4 regions of the Faecalibacterium sp. I3-3-89 genome follow, and region 4 is predicted to be linked to each of the others. Evidence: predicted binding sites of a transcription regulator. Region 4 holds the regulator's gene; each other region holds the start of a gene.

Region 1 (7,466 bases), 530 kb from region 4:
GGCAGGACACATTGACCGCCACGGGCAGACCCGCCACATGGGTAGGCATCTGCTCGATAGCAAGGCCGAGGCAGGTGGTCTTTCCACCGAAGCCCTGCGGCCCGATGCCCAGAGCATTGATGGCCGTCAGCAGCTCCCCCTCGAGGGCGGCGTAGTAGGGGTCCGGGTTCGGAACATCCAGCGGGCGGAGAAGGGCCTTTTTGGCAAGATACGCCACCTTATCAAAGCTGCCGCCCACGCCGATGCCCAGCACGATGGGCGGGCAGGGGTTCGAGCCAGCCAGCCTGACCGTCTCCACCACAAACTTCTTGAAGCCCTCCACGCCGTCGGCGGGCTTGAGCATCCGGATGCGGCTCATGTTCTCGCTGCCGAAGCCCTTCGGCGCCACGGTGATGGTGCAGCCGTCGCCGTCCACCAGATGCACCGTGATGGCGGCGGGGGTGTTGTCGCCGGTGTTGCCCCGGCGCAGCGGGTCGGCCACGATGCTCTTGCGCAGGTAGCCGTCGGTGTAGCCCCGCCGCACGCCCTCATGGATGGCAGCTTCAAAACTGCCCTCGATGTGGACCTCCGTGCCCAGCTCCACAAACACGCAGGCCATGCCGGTGTCCTGACAGATGGGCAGAGCTTCTTCCCTCGCCGCTGCAAGGTTCGACCAGAGCAGGTCGAGGGTATTTTTTGCCAGCGGCCACGGTTCCTCGGCCCGGGCCTTGTCCAGCGCCTCCTGCACGTCCCGGGGCAGGCGGGTGTTGGCCTCGATGCAGAGGCGGGCCACAGTGTCCGTGATTTGCTGTGCTGTGATCGTCCTCATGGAAACGCCCTCCGCTTACAGCCGGGCCACGCCGCTCTCGCGGGCAGCCTTTGCCACGGCAGATGCCACCGCCTCGGCCACCCGGGGGTCGAATGCGCCGGGGATGATGTTCTCCTCGCTGCGGTCCTCGTCGGTGATGAGGTCAGCGATGGCGTAGGCAGCGGCCAGCTTCATCGTATCGTTGATGTCCCGGGCACGGACGCTCAGCGCGCCCTTGAACAGGCCCGGGAAACAGAGGACGTTGTTGACCTGATTGGGGAAGTCGCTGCGGCCGGTGGCCATGACGCGGACGCCGCCTGCCTTGGCCTCGTCGGGCATGATCTCGGGGGTGGGGTTGGCCATGGCAAAGACGATGGCGTCCTTGTTCATGGTCTGGCACAGCTCGGTGGTCAGGATGCCGGGCTTGGACACGCCGATAAAGACATCTGCGCCCGCAAGAGCCTCCTTCAGGCCGCCCTTGATCTGGCGGGGGTTGGTCACTTCACCCAGCCAGTTCTTGTGGGCCTCGGCGCTGTTGCAGCCCTTGTACAGAGTGCCGAACTGGTCCACGGCGATGATGTCTCTGGCACCGGCGGTCATCAGCATCTTGATGATGGCCGTACCGGCCGCGCCGGGGCCGTTCAGGACGATGTGGACGTCCTCCATCTTCTTGCCCACCACACGCAGAGCGTTGATGAGGGCAGCGGTGACGACGATGGCCGTGCCATGCTGGTCGTCGTGGAAGACGGGGATATCCAGCTCCCGCTCCAGCGTCTCCTCGATCTCGAAGCACTCGGGGCTTTTGATGTCCTCAAGGTTGATGCCGCCGAAGGTGGGGGCGATGGCCTTGCAGGCCGCGATGACGCTGGCTGCATCGTGGGCGTCGATGCAGATGGGGAAGGCGTCCACGCCGCCAAACTCCTTGAAGAGCACAGCCTTGCCCTCCATGACCGGCAGACCGGCCTCGGGGCCGATGTCGCCCAGCCCCAGCACAGCCGTGCCATTGGAGACGACGGCCACCATATTGCCCTTGAAGGTGTACTTGTAGACGTCCTCGGGGTCTGCCTTGATGCGGCGGCAAGGCTCGGCCACGCCGGGGGTGTAGGCGGTGGACAGGTCATCCCGGGTCTTGACCTCTACCTTGCTCACGATGCCCACCTTGCCGTGGTGGCTCTCGTGCATTTCCAGAGCTGCTTTGTTGAAATCCATTGGCTTTTTCCTCCTTATTAACCCCATTGTATCAGAACCCCTCCCCCATTTCCACCGGTTTTCCGCCTTTTTCCCCTCTCCGGCCCCAAAAGTCCGACAAAGGACGGGCAGAGTGTGGAAATTTTGCAAAAAACTTTTCTTTTTCATTTTTAGCCTTTATAATAGAGTTTGTTTTTCGAATCACCGGCAAAATACCGGTCTACCAACAGGAGGGAATTCTTTTGAAACGTATCTTCACCAAGGCGCTCTGCCTTGTCTGCGTCGGCGCTCTGGCGCTGAGCCTCGCGGCCTGCGGCGGCAAGGCCGACAGCGCCGCGTCCAGCACGGCGTCTTCTTCCACGCTCGGCAGCGCGGCCGACTACGATTACCAGAACTTCAACTACAGCGACGGTCTGGACGAAAAGGGCTACTGGGAGGGCATCCGGGCACTGGACTATGTGACCCTGCCCGAGGACTTTGCGTCCGTCGCCGTCAAGCGTTCGGACGTCGAGCCCACCAGCGAGGAGGTCGAGAAGCAGATCAGCGATCTTCTGAGTCGGTATTCCTCCACCAACCACGTCACCGACCGCGCCGCCGCCGACGGCGACACCGTCAACATCAACTACACCGGCTCGGTGGACGGTGTGGCGTTCACTGGCGGCAGCGCAGAGAACTATGACCTGACGCTGGGCAGCAACACCTTCATCGACGGCTTCGAAGAACAGATCGTCGGCCACAAGCCCGGCGAGACCTTCGACGTCAACGTCACCTTCCCCGACGGCTACAGCGACTCCACCGACGCCAGCGGGAATACTGTGAAACTCAGCGGCCAGAAAGCCGTCTTTACCGTGACGCTCAACTACATCAGCGAGAGCGTCCTGCCCGAGCTGACCGACGCATGGGTGGCCAGCAACTTCGGCTCCTCCAATAACCTCTACACCGCAGAGGCCCTCCGCGCCTACTATCAGGAGCAGCTCTACACCTCGAACCTGAACACCGCCGTCATGGACGACCTGATGGCCAACTCCACCTTCAAGTCCATCCCCCAGCAGGTGATGGATTATCAGGTCAACCAGTGCCTCAACTATTACAGCACGCTGGCGGGCTACTACGGCTATGACCTCGACGGCCTTGTTCAGAATCTGCTGGGCTACGAGAGCACCGACGATATGCTGGCCCACCTCGAGAGCAGTCTGGAAAACTACTCCAAGGAAGCTTTGCTCTATCAGGCCGTGGCTGAGTCTCTGGACATCACCCCCACGCAGGAGCAGCTGGACGCCTACTCCGATTATAAGGACACCTACGGCTCGAACTACTGCACGATGGTAGCCCTGATGGACGCCGTCACCGACACGCTGACCAGCGGCGCGGTCGTGTCCTGAAAAAAACGCATCTGATCGCACGAAAAAACTCCCTGCCGACGGCGGGGAGTTTTTTTGCCCAGATTCAGATGACGTAGTCGTTGCCCGCCTCTTCCGGCGAGGCAAGGTCGGCGATGGTGATGTGGCTGAAGTAGTCCTCGATGAGGTCATCAAGGCCCTTCCACATATCATACGTACGGCAGCTGCTCATCCGGCGGCAGGGAGCCGCACCCTGTGCAAGGCAGCTCACCGGTGCGAGGCTCCCCTCGGTAAGGGTCAGCACCTCGCCGACGGTATACTGGTCGGGGTCACGGGTCAGGCGGTAGCCGCCGCCCTTACCCCGCAGGCCCTCGAGGAAGCCGTTCTGCACCAGCACCTTGAGGATGTTTTCGAGGTATTTTTCGGAGATTTCCTGCCGGGCGGCGACCTCCTTCAGGGGGACATATTTCTCCGTCCGATGCTCGGCCAGATCTATCATCACACGCAGCGCATAGCGCCCCTTGGTGGAAACGATCATAGACATTCCTTTCTCTTCTTTCCTGTTTTGGTCTTGCAGCGCCGCCGGGCGGGCTGCGGGACCTGTTCCGAATAAGTTTTAACCTATTATACAACAGGGTTTATAACTTTTCAATCGGAAATTTTCGATTTTCCATTGACAAGTGCCCCAAAGGAGGCTATAATACAGCCAAACCCACAAACCACATTGGTTTAACGGGAATAAAGGGGACATCAAGACGACACCGGCCCGGCCGGTGCAGCCGGGCGCATCGCCCGCAATAGAGAGGTTTACTATTATGAGCAAGATCTATACTTCCGCAGACCAGCTGATCGGCCACACCCCGCTGCTGGAACTGACCCGCATCGAGAAGGACGAAAACCTTTCCGCCAAGCTGCTGGCAAAGCTGGAATACTTCAACCCCGCCGGTTCCGTCAAGGACCGCATCGCCAAAGCCATGATCGATGACGCCGAGGCCTCCGGCAAGCTGAAGCCCGGCTCCGTCATCATCGAGCCGACCTCCGGCAACACCGGCATCGGTCTGGCCGCTGTGGCTGCCGCCAAGGGCTACCGCATCATCATCGTGATGCCCGAGACCATGAGCGTCGAGCGCCGCCAGCTGATGAAGGCCTACGGCGCAGAGCTGGTGCTCAGCGAGGGTGCAAAGGGCATGAAGGGTGCCATCGCCAAGGCCGATGAGTTGGCAAAAGAGATCCCCAACTCCTTCATCCCCGGCCAGTTCGTCAACCCGGCCAACCCCAAGGCCCACATCGCCACCACCGGCCCTGAGATCTGGGACGACACGGACGGCAAGGTGGACATCTTCGTGGCCGGCGTCGGCACCGGCGGCACTGTGACCGGCGTGGGCCAGTACCTCAAGAGCAAGACCCCCGGCGTCAAGGTCGTGGCCGTCGAGCCTGCCTCCTCCCCCGTCCTGAGCAAGGGCACCGCCGGTGCACATAAAATTCAGGGCATCGGTGCCGGCTTTGTGCCCGACGTGCTGGACACCAAGGTCTACGACGAGATCATCGCCGTGGAAAACGAGGACGCCTTTGCTGTGGGCCGTCTCATCGGCCACAAGGAGGGCGTGCTGGTGGGCATCTCCTCCGGCGCTGCCGTCTGGGCTGCCATCCAGCTGGCAAAGCGCCCCGAGAACGCCGGTAAGAACATCGTCGTCCTTCTGCCCGACACCGGCGACCGCTATCTGTCCACCCCGCTGTTTGCTGAATAAGCTTCTCATTCCTTCCGCCCCTGCCGTGGTCTTCCGCCCGACAGGGGCTTTTTGTCTGCGCCGCCGAAACGATATGGTGTGATTTTTTACAAGTTTGCAAACTTTTTGTGAATCCATGCCGCCGCTTGGATTTCCCTATTGACATTGTGGATTGTTTGGAGTATATTTTTAGCAGTCGATGAGCAAGAGTGCTAAAGCAACATTCCGACCCACCGCCTGAATCTCAACTTCCGGTATGAATGGAGGCTTGACTTTATGAATACCAATCAATATACCCAGAAGACCCTTGAGGCTCTGCAGGCCGCACAGCAGCTGGCTGTGGAGTATCAGCACAACGCACTGGAGCCGGAGCATCTGCTCCACGCTCTGGCCACGCAGGAGCAGGGCCTGATCCCTCAGCTGCTCCAGAAATTGAACGTAGACGCAGGCAGCTTCTCCGCCGCTGTGGCCGAAAAGCTCTCTGCGATGCCCCGGGTGTCCGGCTCTGGCCGCGACCCCGACAAGGTCTATATCTCGCAGGCCACCGATAAGGTGCTGAGCGCTGCCGCCCGCGAAGCCAAGGCCATGAAGGACGACTATGTAAGCGTCGAGCACGTCTTCCTCGCTTTGCTGGACGAGCAGACCCAGAACACCTCTGAGCTGTTCCGTGCCTTCAGCATTACAAAGGATAAGTTCTTACAGCAGCTCACTGCCGTCCGCGGCAACCAGCGCGTGACCAACGATAACCCCGAGGACACCTACAATGCCCTCCAGAAATACGGTCAGGATCTGGTCGATCTGGCCCGCAAGCAGAAGCTGGACCCCGTCATCGGCCGCGATCAGGAGATCCGGAACGTCATCCGCATCCTGTCCCGTAAGACCAAAAACAACCCCTGCCTCATCGGTGAGCCGGGCGTCGGCAAGACGGCCATCGCCGAGGGTCTGGCCCAGCGTATCGTCCGGGGCGACGTGCCCGAGAACCTGAAGGACCGCATCGTGTTCAGCTTGGACATGGGCGCTCTGGTGGCCGGTGCAAAGTACCGCGGCGAGTTCGAGGAGCGCCTGAAGAGCGTCCTGAACGAGGTAAAGAAGAGCGAGGGCAAGATCATCCTCTTCATTGATGAGCTGCACACCATCGTCGGCGCAGGCAAGACCGACGGTGCGATGGACGCCGGCAACCTGCTGAAGCCCATGCTGGCCCGCGGCGAGCTGCACTGCATCGGCGCCACTACGCTGGATGAGTACCGCCAGTATATCGAGAAAGACCCCGCCCTCGAGCGCCGCTTCCAGCCGGTACAGGTGGACGAACCCACCGTCGAGGACACCATCTCCATCCTGCGCGGCCTGAAAGAGCGGTATGAGGTCTTCCACGGCGTGAAGATCAGCGACAACGCCCTCATCGCCGCCGCGACCCTCTCCGACCGCTATATCACCGACCGCTTCCTCCCCGATAAGGCCATCGACCTTGTGGATGAGGCCTGCGCTATGATAAAGACCGAGATGGACAGTATGCCCAGCGAGATGGACGACCTCGCCCACCGCATCACCCAGCTGCAGATCGAGCAGGTCAGCCTGAAAAAGGAGACCGACGCTCTGAGCCAGAGCCGTCTGAAGGACCTCGAAAAAGAGCTGGCCGAGCTGCAGGATAAGTTCCGCAGCATGAAGGCAAAGTGGGAGAACGAGAAGAACGCCATCGGCAAGGTGCAGTCTCTGCGCGAGCAGATCGAGCAGACCAATGCCGCCATCGAGAAGGCCCAGCGCGAATACGACCTGAACAAGGCCGCCGAGCTGAAATACGGCAAGCTGCCCCAGCTGCAAAAAGAGCTGGAAGAAGAGGAGAAGGTCGCCGCCGCCAAGAAGGAAGACAGCCTGCTGCGCGACCGCGTGACCGACGAAGAGATCGCCCGCATCGTGGCCCGCTGGACCGGCATCCCCGTGGAGAAGCTGGTGGAGGGCGAGCGCGAGAAGCTGCTGCATCTGGACGATGTGCTCCATAAGAGGGTCATCGGCCAAGATGAGGCCGTCACCAAGGTGAGCGAGGCCATCCTGCGCAGCCGCGCCGGCATCGCCAACCCCAACCGCCCCATCGGCAGCTTCCTCTTCCTCGGCCCCACCGGCGTCGGCAAGACCGAGCTGGCAAAAGCTCTGGCACAGGCCCTGTTCGACGATGAGCGGAACATGGTGCGGATCGACATGACCGAGTATATGGAGAAGTTCAGCGTCAGCCGCCTCATCGGCGCGCCTCCGGGATATGTCGGTTATGAAGAGGGCGGCCAGTTGACCGAGGCCGTCCGCCGCAAACCCTACAGCGTCGTGCTGTTCGATGAGGTGGAAAAAGCTCACCCCGATGTCTTCAACATCCTGCTGCAGGTTCTGGACGATGGCCGCATCACCGACAGTCAGGGCCGGACGGTGGACTTCAAG
Region 2 (7,466 bases), 870 kb from region 4:
CAGCTTTCAAACGCTCAAGAACGGTCATCAGAAGAACCTCCTATTCAAACGTATACACATAGCCGTTGTACGGAAAGGCAGCGGCAGCGGCGGCCGCCCGGGCGACCTCCTCGGCGAACTTCTTCGCCTCCTCCGGCGGAACCGTCCCAATGGAGGGCCAGCTCACGCCAAGATGAACAGCGCCGTCAGGAGACGGCCGGAGCTCAAAGACCTCCACATTCCCGTGGATGCGGTTCTCGTCCTGCACCTTGCGGAGAGCGGCGAGAAAATCCTCAAAGAACACGGCAGGGAAACTACTTTCGTTTGTCATAAAATACTCCTTTCAGACCTTGCTGTGGCCATCACAAGATGGGCTTCGTCCAGCCGGTCCACCAGCAGTCGAAATCTTTCAGAATCTTCTCTCGGTTCTCCGGGGTGTCAGGCAGATTGTAGCCGGAGCGGGAGTTGCCGATGAAAAGTTCCCCGAAATCGTTCAGCCCACACGAGACACCGGTACGGCTGTCCTCTTTGAAAATAAGCATGATGCAATCCCTCCTTAGTCTCTGTTCTCGCGCTTCCACATGAGGAAGTTCTGGTAATCATCTGGCCCCATCGAGACCGGCTTGGTCGTGTTGATGAAATCGGGGCAACCGAAGCAGACGAGCTCGTCGGGGTTGCTGCGGGTCTGCGTCAGAACTTTGGCAGGGACGACGGTCTTCAGCGCCTTTCCGGACGGGACGCCCGGAACCTCGATGCGCCGGAGCAGCATATTGAAGTCGTAGTACCAGTCGAGATTCATGTACCGCTCCTCGCTGTCCGTGCTCTCGATTTCCTTGATGTACTCGGCCAGAGCACCGCGCACATCAAGACGAACCGGAGCGACGCTGTCGTCGTAGCTGTCGTAGAGGGTGATGGTCTCGGCCTTGCCGAAACGAACGGTCAGGGCGGCAACGCTGCCGGTGTACTTGTAGAGCTCCATAAAAACCTCCTACCCGAAACGGGTCTTACTGCTTGCTTAACGTCCCTAAAAGGGACACACGAAAGCAAAAAAATTAAGCGACCTCAACCATACCAGCCAGACCGTAGAGGAGCTCGTGGTCCTCAAAGGAGATGCGCTCTTCCTCGAATGCACGGTCAATCTGCCAGTAGCACTCGTCGCGGTCGTTTTCGTTCTGGATTGTGGCGATTGCCTTGACCAACTTTTTGAACATATCGTTACCCCCCTATCGACCATCAACCGAAATACTTGCTTGCGAACTGAGCCTTGCTGAGGGTCTTCATGTCGTAGACGTACTCGACAGCGTCTGCAACGTCCATGTCGGCACCGGTGACGAGCTCATTGACCAGAGCGGTGAAATTGTTTTCGCGGATGAACTGCTTCATGGATTCGAGAGTTTTCATAATCTTCCTCCTACCCTTTTCGGGTCACGTTCGTTCTTACACCCTTATTATAGACCCTAAAAGGGACAATGTCAAGTAAAATCTGGCAATTTGTGGCAAAAAGTTTTCGAGAATGACGCTTTTTGCGGCATTATGCACGAAACGGCGGCAGAACAGAAAGAAAGCAGGAGCCCGGAGGCCCCTGCTGATATAGTTATCCTGTTTATCCTAATGAATTTGACCACAACAATTACAAGCACAAGGATTTTCCGCTGCTGAGCGAGAAATCGCACTTCACCGATGATACCGTCATGGCCGTTGCGGTGGCACGGGGATTGATTGCAGGTAAAGGCATCCCGGAGAGAACATTTGAAGAAACAAAGAGCGAGATGCGCATTTGGGGAGAAACATACCCTCATGCCGGTTACGGCGGGATGTTCCGCCGGTGGCTGCACGCAGAAAATCCGAAGCCCTATGGTAGTTTCGGCAACGGCTCGGCTATGCGGGTGTCAGCAGCGGGCTGGCTGTTCGATACGCTGGACAAAACATTGGAAATGGCAAAAGTGACCGCTGAAGTCACCCACAACCACCCGGAGGGCATCAAAGGCGCGCAGGCCACGGCGGCAGCGATTTTTCTGGCCCGTACCGGCCACAGCAAGCCGGAAATCAAACAATATGTGGAGCAGACCTTCGGTTATGACCTGAACCGTACCTGCGATGAAATTCGGCCGACCTATCATCATGTGGAGACCTGTCAGGAAACTGTGCCGGAAGCAATCATTGCTTTTCTGGAAAGCGTCAGTTTTGAGGATGCACTTCGCAATGCGGTCTCTCTGGGTGGCGACAGCGACACCCTTGCCTGCATCACCGGCGGCATTGCCGAAGCCTTTTATGGGATGCCGCAGGAACTGCGGGACGAGACTTTGAAACGTCTGCCGGAGGATATCCGGGAAGGATATGAACTGTTTCGGTGGAACATCGGCCAGAGATAAGACATTCGGAGAACCAAGGAGCAGATACAACACACTAGTGATGTGAAGTATCTGCTCCTTGGTTTTTAATAAGACTCGATGAAGGGCGTCTTGCATCGGCCTGAAAAATCCGATATACTAAACCCAGAGAGTATATCGAATTTTTTGGGAAAAGGAGAGAACGGTATGGAACATCTTTATGAAAAGGCACTGGAAAGTGCGGAATATATCAAGACGCACACGAAAAAGCGCCCGAAGATCGCGGTGGTGCTGGGCTCCGGCCTTGGCAAGCTGACCGCGGACTTTACGGACACGGAAGAACTGTCCTACAAGGATATCCCCAACTTCCCGGTATCCACGGTGGCAGGACACAAAGGCGCATTGTTGGCTGGCAAGCTGGGGGACACGGAAGTCTACGCCATGGAAGGTCGCTTCCATTTCTATGAGGGCTACTCCATGAAGGAAGTCTGCTACCCGTTCTATGTGTTCAAGCTGTTGGGCGTGGAAAAGGTGGTGTTGACCAACGCCTGCGGCGGCATCAACCGGGAGTTTGCGCCGGGCACCCTGATGCTCATTACCGACTTCATCAACATGATGGGCACGAACCCCCTCATTGGCCCCAACGATGAGCGCTTCGGCCCCCGCTTCCCGGACATGACCGAACCTTACAGTCTGGAACTGCGGAACCTTGCCAAGCAGACCGCCGATGAACTGGGCATTGCCTACAAGGAGGGCGTTTACATGGGCTTTATGGGCCCTTGCTATGAAACGGCGGCTGAAATTCGCGCCTTTGCGGGGATGGGAGCCGATGCCGTGGGCATGAGCACCGTGCCGGAAACCATGGTCTGCAACTACATGGGCATGAAGGTGCTGGCCGTCAGCTGCATCACTAACATGGCCACCGGCATCCAGACGGTCAAGCATAGCCACGCCCGCGTGCTGGAGATCGCAAATCAGGCAGGCGATACCCTGTGCCGATGGCTGGGTGCGGTGATTCAGAGAATGGAGTAAAAAAGATATACCGTGAATGATTGAAAGCCATCAATCAAAATTTCCGGGCATCGCTACGGACGGCAGAGGAACGCCCCGTAGCTGGTACAGGCAGTCAAGGAAAAACGCGGTGCGACCATCTGCAAAGACCTGAAGGGCATCAAGGCCGATACGGTGCTGTGCCCCTGCCTGGAGTGCGTCCGCAATGCAGTGCTGGCCTTGGGTGCTGGATGAGCAGTCGAAAATATGAAACAGGCGTGCAGAAAACAACCCTTCTGATCACTTTTTGCTGAAAAATTGCTGCGAAAAGTAATATACCTATTGACATGGTATGTAAATGGGTATATGATACAGGCAATTCGTCGAACAAAAAAGTGAAAGGAAGGGTTTTGTTATGCCCAGAATCAGCGAAATCAACCCGGAAACTGCACCGGAAGCGATCCAGAAAATCATTGCAGACCATCTGGCGGACGGCCACGCTCTGACCGCAGAAAAGCGCACATTGCTCCACAATGCAGCGGCATTCAATGCTGTGGAGGCCGGTTCTTATGCGCTGGATGATGAACTGCAGCGGCTCATCGGCAAACGTGCAGCCGATTTTTACGAATATGCTATTTCCCAGAAAAACGGCTGCCTTGTGTGCAGCATTTACTTCCAGAATCTGCTCAAGAAAAACGGCATCGACTTTGAGAATTTTGCATTCACTCCCAAAGAGGAGATCCTGATCGAATACGGTCAGGCCATTGCAGAGGACCCCAAGCATGTGCCGGAAGAGCTGTTTGCAAAGCTGAAGGCAAACTTTACGGAGGAAGAGATCGTGGTCATCACGGCGATGGGCGTGATGATGATCGCCAACAACTACTTTAACGACATTCTGGATGTGACGCCGGACAAGCTGGTTTGAGCCGAAAATCGGGAGGGGAGAGCAATGGCAGGACTGGTGCATTCCATCGAGGAACTGGTGGGGCGCACCCCGCTGATGGAGCTGGACCGCTTTGAGCGGCAGCAGCAGTGCGGGGCGCACCTGCTGGCAAAGCTGGAGTTCTTCAACCCAACCGGCAGTGTGAAAGACCGGGCTGCGCTTTCCATGCTCAATGCTGCGGAAGAAGCCGGACTGCTGAAACCCGGCGAACCCCGAGGCGCATTACCGCACCACTGGGCCGGAGATCTGGCAGGATACAGAAGGCCATGTGGATATTCTGGTCTGCATGGCGGGCACCGGCGGCACGGGTTTTGGCACAGCAAGTTATCTGCGCAGCCGCAACCCGAATCTGCAAGTGGTTCTGGTGCAGCCCCATCCGGACTCCCGCCTGACCCCGGAGCACCCGGATGCGCAGATCATAGATGGCGTTTTGCCGGCGTATGATGTGCCGGAAAGCGCACTTTCCGACTATCTGCGGCCAGACTGGAGCGATGCGTGCATCAATGTCCGCACCGAGGAAGCCTACGAAACGGCCCATGAGGTGCTGCGGGCGGAAGGACTGTTTCTGGGCACATCGGCAGCAGCGGCTTTGCACGCAGCGGTGCAGGTGGGCCGCAGACCGGAGAATCAGGAAAAGAACATCGTGGTCATCGTCCCGGACAACGGCATGAAATATCTGTCTGCGCCGATGTACCGGCAGAAATGATAAAAACACGATGATACGACTGAGTTCCGAAAAGATTGCATAGGATTTTATAAAAGTGTTATTCTTTCATGAATTTTAGCACTCTCCTATTGACACTGCTAATAAATGGTGCTATAACTATGGCGTGCTCAGGAGGAAGGGCAAAAGGAGAGCCGCAAGGCTCCCCGGAAAGCCCTTCTGAATGGACGCTTCAGATTTTTTGCCCCGACCCGAACGCCGGGATTGGAGGAATGATTTATGCTTATGCCGACTGTTTTCCATGAAAACCTGTTCGATGATTTCTTCGATCCGTTCTGGAATGACGCTGCACTGGAACGTATGATGAACCGTGAGGCTCGTGATACCTTTGGTAAGCGCGGTGCAAACATGATGAAGACCGATGTCAAACAGACGGACAACGGCTACGAAGTAGCTGTTGACCTGCCGGGCTGCAAGAAGGAAGACGTTCAGATGGATCTGAACGACGGCTACCTGACCATTCAGGCAGTGCGCAGCCACAGCAATGACGAAAAGGATAAGAAGGGCCGCTATCTGCGGCGCGAATCCTTCTCCGGCACCTGCGCACGCAGTTTCTACGTGGGCGATGTGAAGAAGGAAGACATCCACGCAAAGTTCGAGGATGGCGTCCTGCACGTCGAGCTGCCTGCTCCTCAGCAGACGAAGGCTTTGCCTGAGAACCCGAATCTGATTGCAATCGAGTAAAACGCCGGTCGTGTGCGCCAAGGCACAACGCACATAAGGTGGCCCCGGAGAGCTGTAACAAGCTCTCCGGGGCCATTTTTGTTTCGCTATCTTTTCCGCAAGGGAAAAACATGGTATACTGAGAACAGCAACTCAGAATTTATGGAGGTACCTCACTATATCCTGTGAGCCGGGTGAGCGGCTGACTTTTGCGGTATACTCCGTTCGGAAATATCAAAGCGCATGGAGGTAAAAAGCATGCTGACCTATACCTATGTTTCAGAGGGAACATTTGCCCTGATGGAAAAACCAAAGCCGGTGCTGCAGCACGAGCGGGACGCCATTGTAAAGGTGACCCTTGCCAGTATCTGCTCCAGCGATCTGCACATCAAGCACGGCAGCGTGCCCCGGGCGGTGCCCGGCATCACGGTAGGGCACGAGATGGTGGGCATCGTAGAAGAAGTGGGCAGTGCGGTGACCAATGTGAAACCCGGCGACCGGGTGACGGTGAACGTGGAGACCTTCTGCGGAGAGTGCTTTTTCTGCAAAAAAGGCTTTGTGAACAACTGCACCGATCAAAACGGCGGCTGGGCGCTGGGCTGCCGCATCGACGGCGGGCAGGCCGAGTATGTCCGGGTGCCCTTTGCGGATCAGGGACTGAACAAGATCCCGGACAGCGTCACCGATCGGCAGGCGCTGCTGGTGGGCGATGTGCTGGCCACCGGCTTTTGGGCGGCACGCATCTCGGAAATCACCCCCGAGGATACCGTGCTGATCCTCGGTGCAGGGCCGACCGGCATCTGCACGCTGCTGTGCGTCATGCTGCACAGCCCCAAGCGCATCATCGTCTGTGAAAAGGACGCAAGCCGCCTGCAGTTCATCCGTCGGCACTACCCGCAGGTGCTCACCGTGCAGCCGGAGGACTGCGCCACCTTTGTGCGCGCCAACAGCGACCACGGCGGGGCCGATGTGGTGCTGGAGGTGGCAGGGGCGGACACTACCTTCCGGCTGGCGTGGGAGTGCGCAAGACCCAACGCCATCGTGACCGTGGTGGCGCTGTACGACAAGGCACAAACCCTGCCGCTGCCGGAGATGTACGGCAAAAACCTCACCTTTAAGACCGGCGGCGTGGACGGCTGCGATTGTGAAGAAACGCTGCGTCTCATCGCAGAAGGCAAGATCGATACCGAACCGCTCATCACCCACACCTACCCCCTGCGCCGGATCGCAGAGGGCTACGAGCTGTTTGAAAAGAAACGGGACGGCGTGATCAAGGTGGCAGTGGAGTGCTGACGGTCTGCGCCAAGGCACAACGCACATAAAGTGGCCCCGGAGAGCTGCAGCAAGCCCTCCGGGGCCATTTTTGTTCCTGGCATCTTTTCCGCAGCGGCAAGGCGTGGTAGAATAATGGCAGAACCAATCCACAGGTGAGAAAATCGAACTTCAAAGAGAGGAGATGTTTCTATGCAGTCTGATGAGCTGAAACGCAGGATCTCGGCAGGCAGAGGAGATGCTCTGGCCGATCTGGTTTTGAAAAATGCCAGAATCGTCAATGTGTTTACCGATGAGATCGACACCGCTGACATTGCCATCAGCGGAAACCGGATCGTGGGTGTGGGTGCGTATCATGGCCGGAAAGAAGTTGATCTGCACGGCAAATATGTCTGCCCGGGCCTGATCGATGGGCATATCCACATCGAAAGCTCCATGCTCTGTGGTCCGGCTTTCGAGCAGGCAGTGCTGCCCCACGGTACCACTGCGGTGGTCACAGACCCACACGAGATCTCGAATGTTGCGGGGCTGGAAGGCTTGGACTTTATGCTGGAAACGACAAAAA
Region 3 (7,466 bases), 1.0 Mb from region 4:
ACAGCTCACGGACTGCGGGGATGGCGTTGATGGGGGCAGTGCCGCCGCCAGCGACGACGCCCTCCTGAACAGCTGCCTTGGTGGCGTTCAGAGCGTCCTCGATGCGGAGCTTCTTGTCCTTCATCTCGACCTCAGTGGCAGCGCCGACCTTGATGACGGCCACGCCGCCCGCCAGCTTTGCCAGACGCTCCTGCAGCTTCTCGCGGTCGAAGTCGCTGGTTGCAGCCTCGATCTGGTTGCGGATCTGTGCGATGCGGGATGCGATGGCGTCCTTGTCGCCTGCGCCGCCCACGATGGTGGTGTTCTCCTTGGTGACCTTGACCTGACGGGCGTGGCCCAGCATATCGACGGTAGTGTCCTTCAGCTCGTAGCCGAGGTCAGCAGACACGACGGTGCCGCCGGTCAGGATGGCGATGTCCTGCAGCATCTCCTTGCGGCGGTCGCCGAAGCCGGGGGCCTTGACGGCGCAGACATTCAGGGTGCCGCGCAGGCGGTTGACGATCAGGGTGGACAGCGCCTCGCCCTCGATGTCCTCTGCCACGATCAGCAGCTTCATGCCGTTCTGCATCACCTGCTCCAGCAGGGGGACGAGATCCTGAATGACGCTGATCTTCTTATCGGTGATGAGGATGGCGGCGTTGTCCAGCACAGCCTCCATCTTGTCGGTATCCGTGACCATATAGGGGGTCAGGTAGCCGCGGTCGAACTGCATACCTTCGACGATCTCGTTGTAGGTCTCAGCCGTGGTCTTGTTCTCCTCGATGGTGATGACGCCGTCGGAGGTGACCTTCTCCATGGCCTCTGCGATGAGGCGGCCGATCTCGGGATCACCGGCAGAAATGGTGCCGACGCGGGCGATGTCGTTGGAGTCCTTGACCTTCTGGCTGTGGGCCTTGATGGTCTCGACAGCCTTGGCGACAGCCTTGCTCATGCCGCGGCGGATGTCCATCGGGTTTGCACCGGCGGTGACATTCTTCATGCCCTCGGTGACCATTGCCTGTGCCAGAACGGTAGCGGTGGTGGTGCCGTCGCCTGCGGCGTCGTTGGTCTTGGTGGCGACCTCACGCACCAGCTGTGCGCCCATGTTCTCGAACTCGTCCTTCAGCTCGATCTCCTTGGCGATGGTGACACCATCGTTGGTGATGACGGGGGCGCCGAACTTCTTGCTCAGCACCACGTTGCGGCCCTTGGGGCCGAGGGTGATCTTAACGGTATCTGCCAGAGTGTCGATGCCGGCACACAGTGCCTTGCGGGCTTCCTCGCCCTGCTTGATCTGCTTAGCCATATTCTTATCGCTCCTTTATAAAAGCTTGATGATCCAGTGATGAGGGAAAGACGCTTACTCCACGATGGCCAGGATGTCGGCCTGACGCACGATGGTGCACTCTTCGCCGTCCACCTTGACCTCGGTGCCGGAGTATTTGCTGGTGAGCACCTTATCGCCCACCTTGACGGTCATCTTGACTTCCTTGCCGTCCACGACACCGCCGGGGCCGACGGCCACGACCTGTGCCACCTGCGGCTTCTCCTTGGCGCTGCCGGTCAGGATGAGGCCGCCCTTGGTGGTCTCCTCGACCTCAACAGTCTTGATAACAACACGGTCTGCAAGAGGAATGATCTTCATCGTTCTTGCCCTCCTATTATAAAATAAAAGTGAAACTTTTTCATGGCCCGGGGCTTCCTCCTCCGGGTGTTTAGCACTCCATTTCCCTGAGTGCTAAGTGTATTGTACTCATCTCAGGCAGAAAAATCAAGGGTTTTTGCAAATTTCTTTGTTAATATTTTATGACAGCAAAAAAGCGCCCCCGGCAGGGCGCTTCGCAGTCTTTCCGTTTATACGCTGGCACGCTGAGCCATGAACCGCTCGTAGGCGGGCTTTGGCAGCAGGACGTGCCCCGCCAGCGGCCTGAGCCGGGCGGTGATGGCCTCGCAGGGGGCGCACTCGCCGTCCGCCGTCGCCACGATGGGGCCTCGCCCATCCGCAGGGCGCAGGGAGACGCACTTGGCCCGGCGGTAGAGGAAGTAAGGCTTCGCCTGCTCGGTCAGCGCACCATCCCGGAAGTGCTTCCCGCCCTTGTACATCCCCAGCAGCCGGGCGATGGTCAGTCGGCCCACCCTGCGGATGATAAAGACGTCCAGCCAGCCGTCGTCGGGCCGGGCCTCTGGCGCGGCGTAGAAGCCGCCGCCGTAGGTGCGGCCATTGCAGACCGCGCACATCAGGCAGTCCACCGTCAGCTCCTCGCCGTCGATGGTGAACGCCACCTTCCGGCCGATGTGGCCGCAGAGCTGCCTGACGATGGAGAGGGCGTAGGCCATCTCGCCGCCGCAGAAGGGGATGCGCCGGAACTGGGGGATGCCGTAGGCCACCTGTGCGTCCAGCCCGGCGGCGCAGATGGTGGCCGAGAGGCCGAGGTCGGTCTCCATCAAATCAATGTCCACCGCCCCGCCCGCGAATTGCGCGTCAAGGTCGCTGAACTCCTCCCTCGTGCCGTAGGTGCGGAGGAAATCGTTGCCGCTGCCGAAGGGCAGACACCCCACGGCGGCAAGGGCGCACCCATTGGCACCCGTCAGCGCCTCATTGAAGGTGCCGTCACCGCCCGCCGTCCAGATGCGCACCGGCTCGCCCTCGGCCTCGGCGGTGTGTGCCGCCTCCGCAGCCAGCGCACGGGCATGGCCCGCGTACTGGGTCACGACGACCTGCAGCTTTTCCGGCGGGATGCCCGCCCGTCCGGCGGCGGCATGGATGGCCGGGGTCAGCCCGGTGGTGCAGTCCCGCTTGCCTGCGGTGGGGTTGAGCAAAAACAGATAGCGCATTCGGCTTCCTCCTCTGGTGATTCCTGCCCTCTATCATAGCGGAAAACCAGAGCAGATGCAAGAGCTTTTCACCTGACGCCCGCCGTCTGCGTCTCCTCCACCACGATGGTGCCGTCGGCGGTGCAGTCTGCCGTCCAGCGCTGGCCGAGGCTCACGCTGCCGGAGGCGATCTGGTCGGCGAAGGCCTGCTCCACGGCACGGTCCACCTGTCGGCGCAGCTCCCGCGCCCCGTAGGGCGAGCGGGCCTTTGCAGCCAGCGCTGGGCCGACCCGAGCTGTGTGGGTGAGCTGGTAGCCGCTGCGGGCCGCACGCTCTTCCAGCTGGCCCAGCAGCTTTTCGGCGATGGAGCAGAGGCTCTGCTCCTCCAGCGGGTGGAAGACGATCAGCTCATCCAGCCGCCCCACCAGCTCGGGCCGGAACCACTTTTTCGCCTCGGCGACGGCGGCCTCCGACTGCTTTTCAAAGGCGGCCTCGCTGCCCGCCCCAAAGCCCAGCGGTGCGCTCTGCCCCGCGAGGAACCGTGCCCCGAGGTTGGACGTCAGCAGGACGATGGTGTTCCGGAAATCGGCCTTCCGGCCCATGGAGTCGGTGAGCTGGCCGTCCTCCAGCATCTGCAGCAGGATGTTCTGGATGTCGGGGTGGGCCTTTTCGATCTCGTCGAAGAGGACGACGCTGTAGGGGCGGCGGCGGACGGCCTCGGTGAGCTGACCGCCCTCGTCGTGGCCCAGATAGCCCGGAGGTGCACCCAGCAGACGGGCCACCGTGTGCTGCTCCTGATACTCCGACATATCGAACTTGAGCAGGGCTTTCCCGCTGCCGAACCAGCTCTCGGCCAGCGCCTTTGCCAGCGCCGTCTTGCCCACGCCGGTCGGCCCGAGGAAGAGCAGCGCCCCGATGGGCCTGCCCGGCTCGCCCAGTCCCGTTCGGCTGCGCCGGATGGCTCCGGCCACCGCCGCCACGGCCCGGCTCTGTCCCACCACCTCGGCGTTCAGCCGCTCCTCGAGGCGGGCCAGACGCTCCCGCTCCTTTTCGCTCACCCGCTCGGCGGGCACGCCGCTGGCCTGCGCCACCACCCGGGCGATCTCCTTCCGGCTCAGGACGGGGTCCTTCTCCCCCTCCCGCTCGGCCCGGATGCGCACCGCTGCGCAGGCCTCGTCCACAAGGTCGATGGCCTTGTCCGGCAGGCAGCGCCCCGGCAGGTACCGCACCGAAAGCTCCACCGCCTCCCGCAGGGCCTCATTGGGCAGGCGGACGCCGTGGTAGCGCTCGTAGCGGGGGGCCAACCCTTCCAGAATCTCCACCGCCTGCTTCGGGGTCGGCTCTTCGATCTGCACCCGCCCGAAGCGGCGCTCGAGGGCGGCGTCCTTCTGGATGTGGGTGCGGAACTCCTGATTCGTCGTCGCACCGATGAGCTGCAGCTCGCCCCGGGCCAGCACCGGCTTTAAGATGCTGGCCGCGTCGATGGCCCCCTCTGCCGCGCCTGCGCCCACGATGGTGTGGAACTCATCCACAAAGAGGATGGCGCTGCCGTCCCGGACAAGCTCTTCCAGCAGGTTCTTGAACCGCTCCTCGAAGTCGCCCCGGTACTTGGTGCCCGCCACGAGGCTGGCCATATCCAGCGCCAACAGCCGACGGCCCTGTAGCATCCGGGGCACCTGCTTGTCGGCGATGCGCTGGGCCAGACCCTCGGCCAGCGCGGTCTTGCCCACGCCCGGCTCACCCACGAGGCAGGGGTTATTTTTCTGGCGGCGGCATAGTATCTCTACCATCCGGTCCAGCTCCTTTTCCCGGCAGAACACCGGGTCCAGCTCACCGTCCGCCGCCCGGCGGGTCAGGTCGCGGCAGTATTTGTCGCTGGCCCGGCTCCCTCGCGGCATAGGCGGGGACGTCCGGGGCTGGATGGGCAGGATGAACTGCCCCGAGAGCTGGCGGCACTCACGCACCGCCTCGGTGAGCTGGACGCCCATCGAAGCCAGCATGACCCCGGCGGCGCAGTCGGCGTCTTCCAGCATGGCGCAGAGCAGGTGCTCCGGCTCGGCCCGGCTCAGGTGGGCGTTCTGCGCCCCGATGACGGCGTAGTCCATCGCCCGGCGCAGGTCTGCCGCCATGTCGCCCCGAGCCAGCCGGAGGGCCGTGCCGCTCCGCCCGGCGGAAAGCTGCCGCCGCACCTCCAGCTCCGAGATGTTCTTCCCGGCCAGAAAACGGGCCGCCGGGCCGCCGTCTGATTGCAGCATCGCCCACAGCAGATGGCCGGTGTCCGCCTTTTTGCAGCCCAGCCCTCCGGCCAGCTCCACCGCCTTGTCCAGCAGCTGCCCCGCCTCCCGGGAAAACCCCTTGTACCGTCCTTTGCCGAATGCATCCCAAATGCTCATTTGCGTGGCTCCTATCTTCTGCATGGCTCCTGTCTTCTGTATTGCCCTGTTGCATCAAAGAACAGTATAGCCCCGCCCGCCGGAAAAAAATCAGAAGTTTGTGTCACACCGGCCCCAAAGCAAAACAAAAAAGCCATCTGAGCGAATCAGATGGCTTCTTGGTTGGGGATGAGAGAATCGAACTCCCACAAGTAGAGTCAGAGTCTACCGCACTACCACTATGCAAATCCCCATTATTCGGTTTTGTCTCGCGGCGTCGAGCCGGTCAACGTGTGCTATTATACCCGCCTCCGGGCGCTTTGTCAAGCGGAAATCTGAAAAAATTTGCGGATTTTGGGAAACAGACGCACTTCCGAGATAATTTTTCGTCCTTTGCACCCGGAGGCGGCGGTCTCTTTTTGCGTCATCCAGAATCTGGCATTTTCCGCGTCCTCTGCACCATATAATAAAGTAAACTATGTTATTCTGCCTTTATTTTATGGTACACAAACTTCAAAAGGAGGACGCCTTATGCTGCAAGCCCATCCCAAGACCGCCCAGACGCTGCTTTCGCCCCGCATCCCCCGCGACAGCGAGCACGAGCGCTATGACCCCGAGCTGGAGGAAGAGCTGAAAGAGTGCCTGTTCTGCCTGCGGCGGAACGCGATGATGTTCGACCTCGAGGTGGACTCCGACCTCATCGAACAGCGCATCTACGAGCGGCAGGCCCTTTTGTGCCGCTACCGCTACCTGCTGGCCCGCGCCCGGGAGCTGGGGCTGCACACCATCCTGAAAAAGTATCAGCCTCTGGGCTAAAAAACGCCGCGCGGAATCTTGACAGAATCCCCACATCGTGTTATCATACATAAAGATAACACTGTATACAGAGCGCTGTATGCAAAACTTTGGAGCTTAGAGAGGTTTTCAATTATGGAACGTATTAAGACTATCGCTACTCGTGACCTGACCAAGAGCGTCGTGACCGGCGGCTGCGGCGAGTGCCAGACTTCCTGCCAGTCTGCCTGCAAGACCTCCTGCGGCGTCGCAAACCAGCAGTGCGAGAACAGCAATAAGTAATCATTGCAGACCCTATGCCGCCTTTGCAGGGCGGCATTTTTTTATGGCAACAATAGATTGGAGAATGAAATGGTACACCAGTATCAACTGAACGGATATAACATCGTGCTGGACACCTGCAGTGGCTCGGTGCACGTCGTGGACGACGTGGCCTACGACGTCATTGCGATGTACAAAGAGCACTCTGCCGACGAGATCGTGGCCGCTCTGCTGGCCAAGTACGGCTCCCGCCCCGACGTCACCGAGGCCGACCTGCGCCAGTGCCTCGAGGATGTGGCCTCTCTGGAGTCCGCAGGCAAGCTGTGGGCACCCGACGTCTACGAGAACATGGCCTTCGACTTCAAGAACCGCCAGACGGTGGTGAAGGCTCTCTGCCTCCACGTCGCCCACACCTGCAACCTCAACTGCTCCTACTGCTTCGCCTCCCAGGGCCGCTATCAGGGCGACCGCGCCCTGATGAGCTTCGAGGTGGGCAAGCGGGCCATGGACTTCCTCATCGAGAACTCCGGCACCCGCCGCAACCTCGAGGTCGATTTCTTCGGCGGCGAGCCGCTGATGAACTTCGACATGGTCAAGAAGCTGGTGGCCTACTGCCGCGAGCAGGAAAAGATCCACAACAAGAACTTCCGCTTCACCATGACCACCAACGGCGTGCTCATCGACGACGACGTCATCGACTTCTGCAACAAGGAGTGCCACAACGTCGTCCTGAGCCTCGACGGCCGCAAGGAGGTCCACGACCGCTTCCGCAAGGACTACGCCGGCCATGGCAGCTATGACACCATCGTCCCGAAATTTCAGGAGTTCGTGAAAAAGCGCGGCGACAAGAACTATTATATGCGCGGCACCTACACCCACTACAACACCGACTTCACCAACGACATCTTCCACATGGCCGACCTCGGCTTCACCGAGCTGAGCATGGAGCCTGTGGTCTCGAAGCCCACCGACCCCAGCGCCCTCACCGCCGAGGACCTGCCCATCCTGAAGGAGCAGTACGAGATCCTGGCCAAAGAGATGATCAAGCGCGACCGCGAGGGCCGGGGCTTCACCTTCTACCACTACATGATCGACCTCACCGGCGGCCCCTGCATCTACAAGCGCATCTCCGGCTGCGGCTCCGGCACCGAGTACATGGCCGTTACCCCGTGGGGCGACCTCTACCCCTGCCACCAGTTCGTCGGCGACCCCAAGTACCTGATGGGCGACATCTGGAAGGGCGTC
Region 4 (7,466 bases):
GATGACGCCCTTCTTGTAATTCTCGTCGGTGGTGGGAGCGTTGGCCGCCATCTCCAGCGTGTCAAGGATGGGGATGATCTGATTCACGGCAAAGGACACACCATCGTTGAACTTCTGGTCAGCCTCGCGGGTGGAGCGCTTGCGGTAGTTCTCGTACTCCGCTGCCATCCGCAGCAGCTGGTCTTTTGCCTGTGCGGCATTCTTCTCGGCCGTATCGAGCTTCGCCTTCACGGCGTCCATCTCGCGGGCCTTCTTGTTGAACCAGCCATCTTTCTTCTTGGCGTCTGCCGGTTCTGCCTCGGCCTCCTGCTCGGGGGCTGCGGCGGTCTCGGGCGCTTCCTGAGGTGCGGCTTCGGTCTCCTTCGCTTCCTGCTCGGGAGCTTCTGCCGTCTTCTTCGTCTCTTCGCTCATTCCAGATCCTCCTTATATATCACAGTCCGCCGGGGTGCGGCCATCTGCGGGGTGTCTTTTCGTTTGCCGCTCATACCCTCGCCAAGCTCATCGGCGAAGAGGTGGAGCAGCGGCATCAGCTTCTGGAAGGGCATCCGGGTCGGCCCGATGAGGGCCACCGTGCCCCACAGCCCGCCGCCCACAAGGTAGCGGTCGCTGACGATGCACAGGCCGGGGATCTGAGGCTCCAGATCCTCGCCCAGCAGCACGCTCTCACTGCGCTCTGCCGGGGGTGCGATGATGTGGGCGGCCTGCTCCTCGTCGTTCAGCAAGGTGAGGATGTCGCCCACCCTGCCCTCCAGCTGAGGCCAGTCCAGCAGGTGCTGCTCACCGCCCAAGAATACATGGGGCTGTGCGGAGTCCTGCAAAATCGCGGCTGCGGCGCTGATGACCGGCACAAGCTCCGGGTCGATCTGGCTGCACAGCTCGGCGAGCAGCCGGCTCGAAAGATCCACCGGCGCAACGAAGGTCAGGTTGCGGTTGAGCAGCGCGGCCAGCGCAGCGGCATTCTCCCGGGAAAGCCCGGTGCGGACCCGCGCCACACGGGTGCGGACGTAGCCTGCCGTCGTGACGGCCAGCACAGCCGCCGCGCTGCGGCCCACCTGAACGACTTCGTAGTGGGCGACGCAGAGGTCTTCGGCGCAGGGGGTGCTGACCGCGGCGGTGCAGCCGCTGATGGCGGCCAGCGCCTTGGCGGCACCCTGTGCCAGCTTTTCCGGCTCATGGTCAAGGCTGGCGAAGACGGCCTCCACCCGGGCGCGGGTCACGCGGTCCAGCGGCTGGTCGTCGGTCAGCAGATTGTCGAGATAATAACGGTAGCCCTTGGCACTGGGGACACGGCCCGCGCTGGTGTGGGGCTGTTCCAGCAGACCCAGCTTGGTCAGCGCCGCCATTTCGTTGCGCAGCGTGGCGCTGGACACGGCCATATCAAAATAGTTTGCCAGCACACTGCTGCCCACAGGCTCGCCCTCGAGGCCATACAGCGCCACGATCGCCTGCAAGACTCGCTGCTTGCGTGCATCCATCGTCATAGCGCCTGCCTCCTTCTTGGCTTTTGTTTCTTTAGCACTCCATCTTCCTGAGTGCTAAGACCATTATAGCCAAAATTTTTTCCCTGTCAATAGCTTCTCGAAAAAGTTTATAAAGATTCATAATTCTGTCATAAAACCAGCGGGAGGCCCCCTTTCCGGTATAAAGAGAGCTTCCCGCTTGACAACGCCCGGCAGGGCGGCTATACTTATTTATAGAAAAGGCGCTGTCTGCAACATGGCCAGCTCCTTACCCGTATGTCAAAAAAGATTGACTGACAGAGTGTGGGAACTTAGGCGGTCAATCTTTTTTGTTATGTTCTCTGTCCTCATGAGAAATCTTCCAAGTGATCTCGAAAGTCACGTGGACGGCATCGACGAGCAGCACCAGCAAGCTGATGATGACCGCCAGCAGCGCAAAGGTTTCTGTCAGAGACATGACACATCCCTCCCTTCACCGACAGACGGCTCCGGGAAAGGTTTTTTGCTAACAAAAAAGGTCCATTCCCGGACGCCTGCTTCGCTCCAAAGAGTAAAACAAATCGTCAGGGTAAGGAAGCTTGACCACCTGCATTTGCAGACAGCGCCTCGCTGCCAGAGGCAGCATCCAAAGGATACCATAAAAAGCGCGTGAGCACAAGGTTTCACGCGCTTTTTATGCTTTTATAGCCTCATTCCTCCATCTGCTTTGCCAGAAACGCCGCCGCCACGGCCACGGCCTTCTGCTGGGCGGGGTCAGGCTGCTGGGCGCGATCCTCGGCCAGCAGCCCGACGACCCCGGTGACATCCCCCGCTGCGATGATGGGCCACGCGCAGAGCAGAGGCCGCAGCGAGCCCTCACAGGGCAGCAGGACGTGCTCCGGGTCGCCCTCGCTGAGATAGGGCTTGCGGGACTCCATCACCCGTTCCAGCGGCTGGCTGACACTACGGTCGGCAAGGTCGCGCCGGCCTGCCCCTGCGGCGGCGAGGATGCGGTCGCGGTCGGCCATGAAGGCCGTAAGGGCAAAGCTTCGGCTCAGCACCTCCACATACTGCACCGCCACCCCGTGCAGCTCCCCCACCGGGGAATACTTCTTGAAGATGACCTCGCCCTCGCCGGTGGTGAAGATCTCGAGGGGGTCGCCGCGGCGGATGCGCTGGGTGCGGCGGATCTCCTTCGGGATGACCACCCGGCCCAGCTCATCGATGCGGCGGACGATTCCGGTTGCTTTCATCTGGTGTACCTTCCTTCCCATTCTTTGCTTTCGGATGCGGTACAGTTATTATGTGGAAACGAGAGGGAAATATACACCTGCCCGCCCTCTGTTTGCCAAACCGGAGCGGCTATGATACAATGAACTCATCTCAGAAGCTGGTTTGCTTCTGAACACAGCTTCTTGGAAAGGATGGACAGAGGATGCAGCATATCCTTGTTTTAGGCGGCGGCGCAGCGGGTCTGGCCGCTGCGCTGGCGGCAGCGCAGACCGCCAAGGGCAGCGCCCGCATCACCGTACTGGACAGAAACGCAAAGGTGGGCAAAAAGCTTCTGGCCACCGGCAACGGGCGCTGCAACCTCGACAACCGGGACATCTCGCCCGAGCGGTATTTCACCAGCAGCCCCAAGGCCCTGCGCCGCCTGCTGGACGCCGTGAACGAGGCCGCGCCGCTGGCGTGGTTCGAGGGCCTCGGCCTCTACCCCCGCACCGACGAGGCCGGGCGGGTGTACCCCTACTCCAATCAGGCGGCAGACGTGCTGGCCCTGCTGGAACACCATCTGGCCGCGCTTGGCGTCGAGCTTCGCACCGGCTGCACCGTCCGGAGCCTGAGCCAGAGCCGGGGCGGCTACGACCTCCAGTTCGAGACCGAAGCGGGCCGCGAAAGTCTGCGGGCCGATGCCGTCATCTGCGCCATGGGCGGCGAAGCCGGGCCGCAGTTTGGCACCGACGGCTTCGGCACCCGGTTCGCCGCCCAGTGCGGCGGGCGGATGGCCCCCCTCTACCCCTGCCTGACGGCCTTACAGTGCGCCCACCCCCGTAAGTCGCTGGCCGGCATCCGGGCCAAGGGCTGCGCCAGCCTGTTGGACGGCACCGATGGCCGGGTGCTTGCCCGGGAAATGGGCGAGGTGCAGTTCACCGATTACGGACTCTCCGGCATCTGCATCATGCAGCTGTCGGGCCTGCTGGCCCCGGGCCGCGGCCCGAAGCAGCCCGTCGTAGCCCTCGACCTCTTCCCCGCCCTGAGCGAAGCGGAGCTGTCCGCCCTCTTCGCCCGGCGGGCCGGGCTTCTGGGCGGCGCTGCGGAGTTCTGGCTGGGGCTTCTGCCCGCAAAGCTGGGCCGCGCCCTCTGGGCCGACGCCGGGCTGCCCGAAGACGCCCGCGCCCTGCCCGCTTCGGCGTGGCCGAAGCTCGCCGCCGCGGCCAAGTGCTGGCGGTTCGAGGGGCTGACCCCCTGCGGCTGGAAGCAGGCCCAGACGACCGGCGGCGGACTGCTGCTGGACGAGGTGGAGGACGACTTCCAGTTCAAGGGCTGTCCGGGCCTTTACTTCGTGGGCGAGACGCTGGACTGCGCGGGCAGCTGCGGCGGCTACAACCTCCACTGGGCCTTCGGCAGCGGCATCCTCGCCGGCCGGTCGGCGGCGAAGCGCCGCCCCGCCCCTGCCCCCCGGAAAAAGAAAAAGACCTGAAGCAGCACAAGACCCCGGAGGGCATTTCTCCGGGGTCTTGTTTTCTGCGTTATTCGTTCGCCGCTTTCTCCAGCTCTGCGGCCTCGGCGGCAGCTTCCGCCTCTTCTTCCTTCTGATACTCCGCAAAGGCCGACCACATCGGCTCGATGTCCTCGCCCCGGACGCGGCGGGCGAAGTAGTTCTTGGTGATGTCCACCACAGTGCCGGACAGCGCCAGCACGCCGATGAGGTTCGGGATCATCATCAGGCCGTTGAAGGTGTCGGAGAGGTCCCACGCAAGGCCCAGCTTCATGGTCGCGCCCACGACGGTCATACCCACGAAGACGACCTTATAGATGCGGCTGCCTGCCGTGCCGAAGAGGTACTCGACGGCCTTGGTGCCGTAATGACTCCAGCCGAGGGTGGTGGAGTAGGCAAACAGCAGGATGGACACCGCGATGAACTTGGGGCCGAAGCTGCCGAACGCCGCCGTGAAGGCCTGCCCCACCAGTGCATTGTCCTGCACTCCCGCAAGGACAGCGCCGCTCTCGAGGTCTACCACGCCGGTGGTCAGGATGACGAGGGCCGTCAGGGTGCAGACCACGATGGTATCGGCAAAAACCTCGAACACGCCCCACATTCCCTGATGCACCGGTTCTTTGACGTTGGAGGCCGAGTTGACCATGACCGCAGAGCCGAGTCCGGCTTCGTTGGAGAACGCGCCCCGCTTGAAGCCCCATGTGATGGTCTGGCTGATGCCGTAGCCCAGCGCGCCGCCGCCTGCGGCGTTCAGATTGAATGCGCCCCGGAGGATCGCCGCCAGCGCCGCCGGGATATTGCCTGCGTGCATGACCACGATGATGAGCGCGCCCGCGATGTAGAACAGGGCCATCAGGGGCACCAGCTTCTCGGTGACAGCGGCCACCCGCTTGAGTCCGCCGATGACGATGAGGGCCGTGACCACCATCAGCGCAAGGCCGGTGGCAAGGTAGGGCAGATGGAACGCGGCGTTCATGTTGCCCGCGATGGAATTGATCTGGCTCATGTTGCCGATGCCGAAGGACGCAAGGATGCAGAAGCAGGCGAACAGGGCGGCCAGCACCCTGCCCACCGTCTTACAGCCGGGCTTTGCGCCCAGACCGTCCGTTAAGTAATACATCGCGCCGCCGGACCACTCGCCCTTCTCGTTCCTGCGGCGGTAGTAGACGCCCAGCACGTTCTCGGCGAAGCTGGTCATCATGCCCAGCAGCGCCATGACCCACATCCAGAAGATGGCCCCCGGGCCTCCCGAGACGATGGCCGTGGCCACGCCCACGATGTTGCCTGTGCCGATGGTGCCCGCCAGCGCCGTGCACATGCTCTGGAACTGGCTGATGGCCATGTCCTCCTTGCTGGTATGGGCGGTGACGTCCTTATTGGTAAAGATGGCGCCGATGGTGTGCCGGAGCCAGTAGCCCATCCTCCGGAACTGGAAAAAACCGGTGCGGATGCTGAGCCATAGGCCGGTGCAGAACAGCAGCGCCAAACCGAACGGCCCCCAGACGAAGCCGTTGACCACGTTGTTGATCCGCGTGACGATGTCTACCATAGGAATCCTCCTCCAAATATCCCAAACAAAATGCGGGCAGAACCTCTTTTCCAAAGGCTCTGCCCGCAAAAAACGCAGCGTATGACTCCGCGCAGGATATGCTTCCTGCACAAAAGACGTTTGCTCTGTCCTTCTGCCTGAGAGATCGGCCCATTCGGCCTTACACCTTCGGCACCCGCTTTCTGCGGGCTTCTCCAGAGTGCGGCACACCCGGCGCACCGGGCGGCACATCTTGTGATTTCGTTCTCCCTTTATGCACAGCTGTGCACATTAGAAAAACTTTATCATATTTTCGGCTTCTTGGCAAGCCTTTCACCGCATTTTACGCTCCGGTTTCATCTTTTATTCCGAAAGGTGAATTTTATTTTGGTATGACTTTCTCTTGTCTTTATCGGTCGATGGGCGGCACATCGTCGGGGCTGCCCATCGCGTCCAGCCACTCCTCAGCCTTCAGCTGGGGCGGCAGGTGGGGCACCGGCTCACCGTCCGGGTCGTCATCGGGCGGGGGCACGAGGTCTTCCGGGCCTTCCGCGCCCTCAAAGCCGTGGGCAAGGCCGTCCGGGCTGACGTCGCCGTCACGGCGGGAGGTCTCGCAGCAGTCCAGCCCCTCGTAGGCACTGGCGGGGCCGAGGTCGAGCCAGAAGTCCTCCCGCTCTTCCTTGCTGGGGGTATCATCGAATTTCATAGCATTTCCCTCCTTTTCTGCATAAAGCTTCCCCCACCCGGCCATGCTTTATGCAGTTTTTTGCAGGGAGGCAGAGGAATGAACGCAAAAGGTTGGAGGCCCTTCTGGGCCGCGCTGCTGGCAGGGCTGCTGGTGCTGGTACCTCTGGTGGGCGGCACCGTCCTGCTCACCCGCCGCACTCTGCGGACAAAGCTGGCCTCCCGCCCTCAGAGCGGCGTGGCCATCCGACAGCCCAAGGAGGAAAACCGCCTGAGCCTGCTGGTCTGCACCGCCCCCACCGAGACGACAGCCCCCGGCTTCCTGCTGCTCTACCTCAGCGCCAGCCAGAACTGCATCCATGCGCTGGCCCTGCCCGGGGAGCTGACCGTCCCCTTTGGGACGGACGAAGCCGCCCTCGCCGACTGCTACCGGGCGGCAGGCCCGGCCCGCTGCCGGGAAGCACTGCTCTCTGCCCTCGCCCTGCCTGAGGACACCCACTACCTCGCCCTTGCGCCCTCGGTCTTACAGGCCATCGCTGACCGGTACGGGGCGCTCCGGGTGGGCTTTTCGGGCGCGCTGACCGCCGACGAGCTGGCCCGCACCGGCTACAGCGCCAATGTGCAGGCCCTCTCGGCCCGGGAGGCGGAAGCGCTGCTCAGCGGGATGGAGGGCGTCGTCCCTCCGGCCCACAAAGCAGCCGCCCGGGCGGCGGTGTGGGACGCCTTCTTCCGGCAGGAGCTGGAGCTTCTGCCCGCCACCCTGCCCGACGCCCTGCGCACCTACAGCCCGAGCCTGCTCACCGACCTGACGGCGCAGGACCTGCTCATCTTAGAGGATACGCTGGAATTTCTCGCCGACCGCACAGCCTCCGTCCATGCGGGGGCGCTGCCCGGGGATTGGGATGCCGACGCCGGGCGTTACACCCTTACCGAGGACTCCCGCGCCGCCGTGCAGGCCCTCTTCAACGTCTCTCCCACCGACGGGCAGCTCTCGTCCGCCAGCGAGCCATAGCCCAGCACCAGCGTGCCGACCGGAGCGGCTCCGCCGCCGGTGAGGTCGTAATCGCTCAGGAGGCTGAGCCGGACGCCCTCGGCC

What was found. The regulator HrcA, encoded in region 4, represses chaperone genes, less so after heat shock. The targets are predictions, from matches to a motif close to TGTTAGCACTCNNNNNNNNNGAGTGCTAACA.
Region 1: the regulator HrcA is predicted to act here: its motif matches at 5,230-5,260, upstream of clpB (ATP-dependent chaperone ClpB).
Region 2: the regulator HrcA is predicted to act here: its motif matches at 5,022-5,052, upstream of MTP38_RS08525 (Hsp20/alpha crystallin family protein).
Region 3: the regulator HrcA is predicted to act here: its motif matches at 1,693-1,723, upstream of MTP38_RS07570 (co-chaperone GroES).

Annotation. Positions count from the first base shown of each region.
Region 1 is NZ_CP094468.1:371,724-379,189, reverse strand. Features, by position in the region: gene MTP38_RS01790 (fumarate hydratase) at 1-808, opposite strand, end outside; gene MTP38_RS01785 (NAD(P)-dependent malic enzyme) at 824-1,996, opposite strand; gene MTP38_RS01780 (trigger factor) at 2,218-3,357, shown strand; gene MTP38_RS01775 (RrF2 family transcriptional regulator) at 3,422-3,853, opposite strand; gene cysK (cysteine synthase A) at 4,131-5,063, shown strand; gene clpB (ATP-dependent chaperone ClpB) at 5,319-7,466, shown strand, end outside.
Region 2 is NZ_CP094468.1:1,797,137-1,804,602, reverse strand. Features, by position in the region: gene MTP38_RS08575 (LPD11 domain-containing protein) at 1-28, opposite strand, end outside; gene MTP38_RS08570 (hypothetical protein) at 41-310, opposite strand; gene MTP38_RS08565 (hypothetical protein) at 342-521, opposite strand; gene MTP38_RS08560 (hypothetical protein) at 536-958, opposite strand; gene MTP38_RS08555 (hypothetical protein) at 1,032-1,190, opposite strand; gene MTP38_RS08550 (hypothetical protein) at 1,213-1,380, opposite strand; partial or broken gene MTP38_RS08545 (ADP-ribosylglycohydrolase family protein) at 1,590-2,351, shown strand; gene MTP38_RS08540 (purine-nucleoside phosphorylase) at 2,517-3,341, shown strand; gene MTP38_RS08535 (carboxymuconolactone decarboxylase family protein) at 3,715-4,224, shown strand; partial or broken gene MTP38_RS13720 (cysteine synthase A) at 4,249-4,371, shown strand; gene MTP38_RS08530 (pyridoxal-phosphate dependent enzyme) at 4,487-4,948, shown strand; gene MTP38_RS08525 (Hsp20/alpha crystallin family protein) at 5,186-5,650, shown strand; gene MTP38_RS08520 (alcohol dehydrogenase) at 5,888-6,922, shown strand; gene ade (adenine deaminase) at 7,094-7,466, shown strand, end outside.
Region 3 is NZ_CP094468.1:1,626,836-1,634,301, forward strand. Features, by position in the region: gene groL (chaperonin GroEL) at 1-1,285, opposite strand, end outside; gene MTP38_RS07570 (co-chaperone GroES) at 1,340-1,624, opposite strand; gene MTP38_RS07575 (diacylglycerol/lipid kinase family protein) at 1,834-2,814, opposite strand; gene MTP38_RS07580 (ATP-dependent Clp protease ATP-binding subunit) at 2,883-5,186, opposite strand; tRNA gene MTP38_RS07585 (tRNA-Gln) at 5,346-5,419, opposite strand; gene MTP38_RS07590 (DUF2508 domain-containing protein) at 5,697-5,981, shown strand; gene scfA (six-cysteine ranthipeptide SCIFF) at 6,096-6,242, shown strand; gene scfB (thioether cross-link-forming SCIFF peptide maturase) at 6,312-7,466, shown strand, end outside.
Region 4 is NZ_CP094468.1:2,662,454-2,669,919, forward strand. Features, by position in the region: gene MTP38_RS12930 (nucleotide exchange factor GrpE) at 1-411, opposite strand, end outside; gene hrcA (heat-inducible transcriptional repressor HrcA) at 408-1,481, opposite strand; gene MTP38_RS12940 (hypothetical protein) at 1,780-1,917, opposite strand; gene MTP38_RS12945 (stage V sporulation T C-terminal domain-containing protein) at 2,150-2,692, opposite strand; gene MTP38_RS12950 (NAD(P)/FAD-dependent oxidoreductase) at 2,875-4,140, shown strand; gene MTP38_RS12955 (alanine/glycine:cation symporter family protein) at 4,190-5,707, opposite strand; glycine riboswitch at 5,823-5,915, opposite strand; gene MTP38_RS12960 (hypothetical protein) at 6,096-6,392, opposite strand; gene MTP38_RS12965 (hypothetical protein) at 6,471-7,382, shown strand; gene pdxR (MocR-like pyridoxine biosynthesis transcription factor PdxR) at 7,289-7,466, opposite strand, start outside.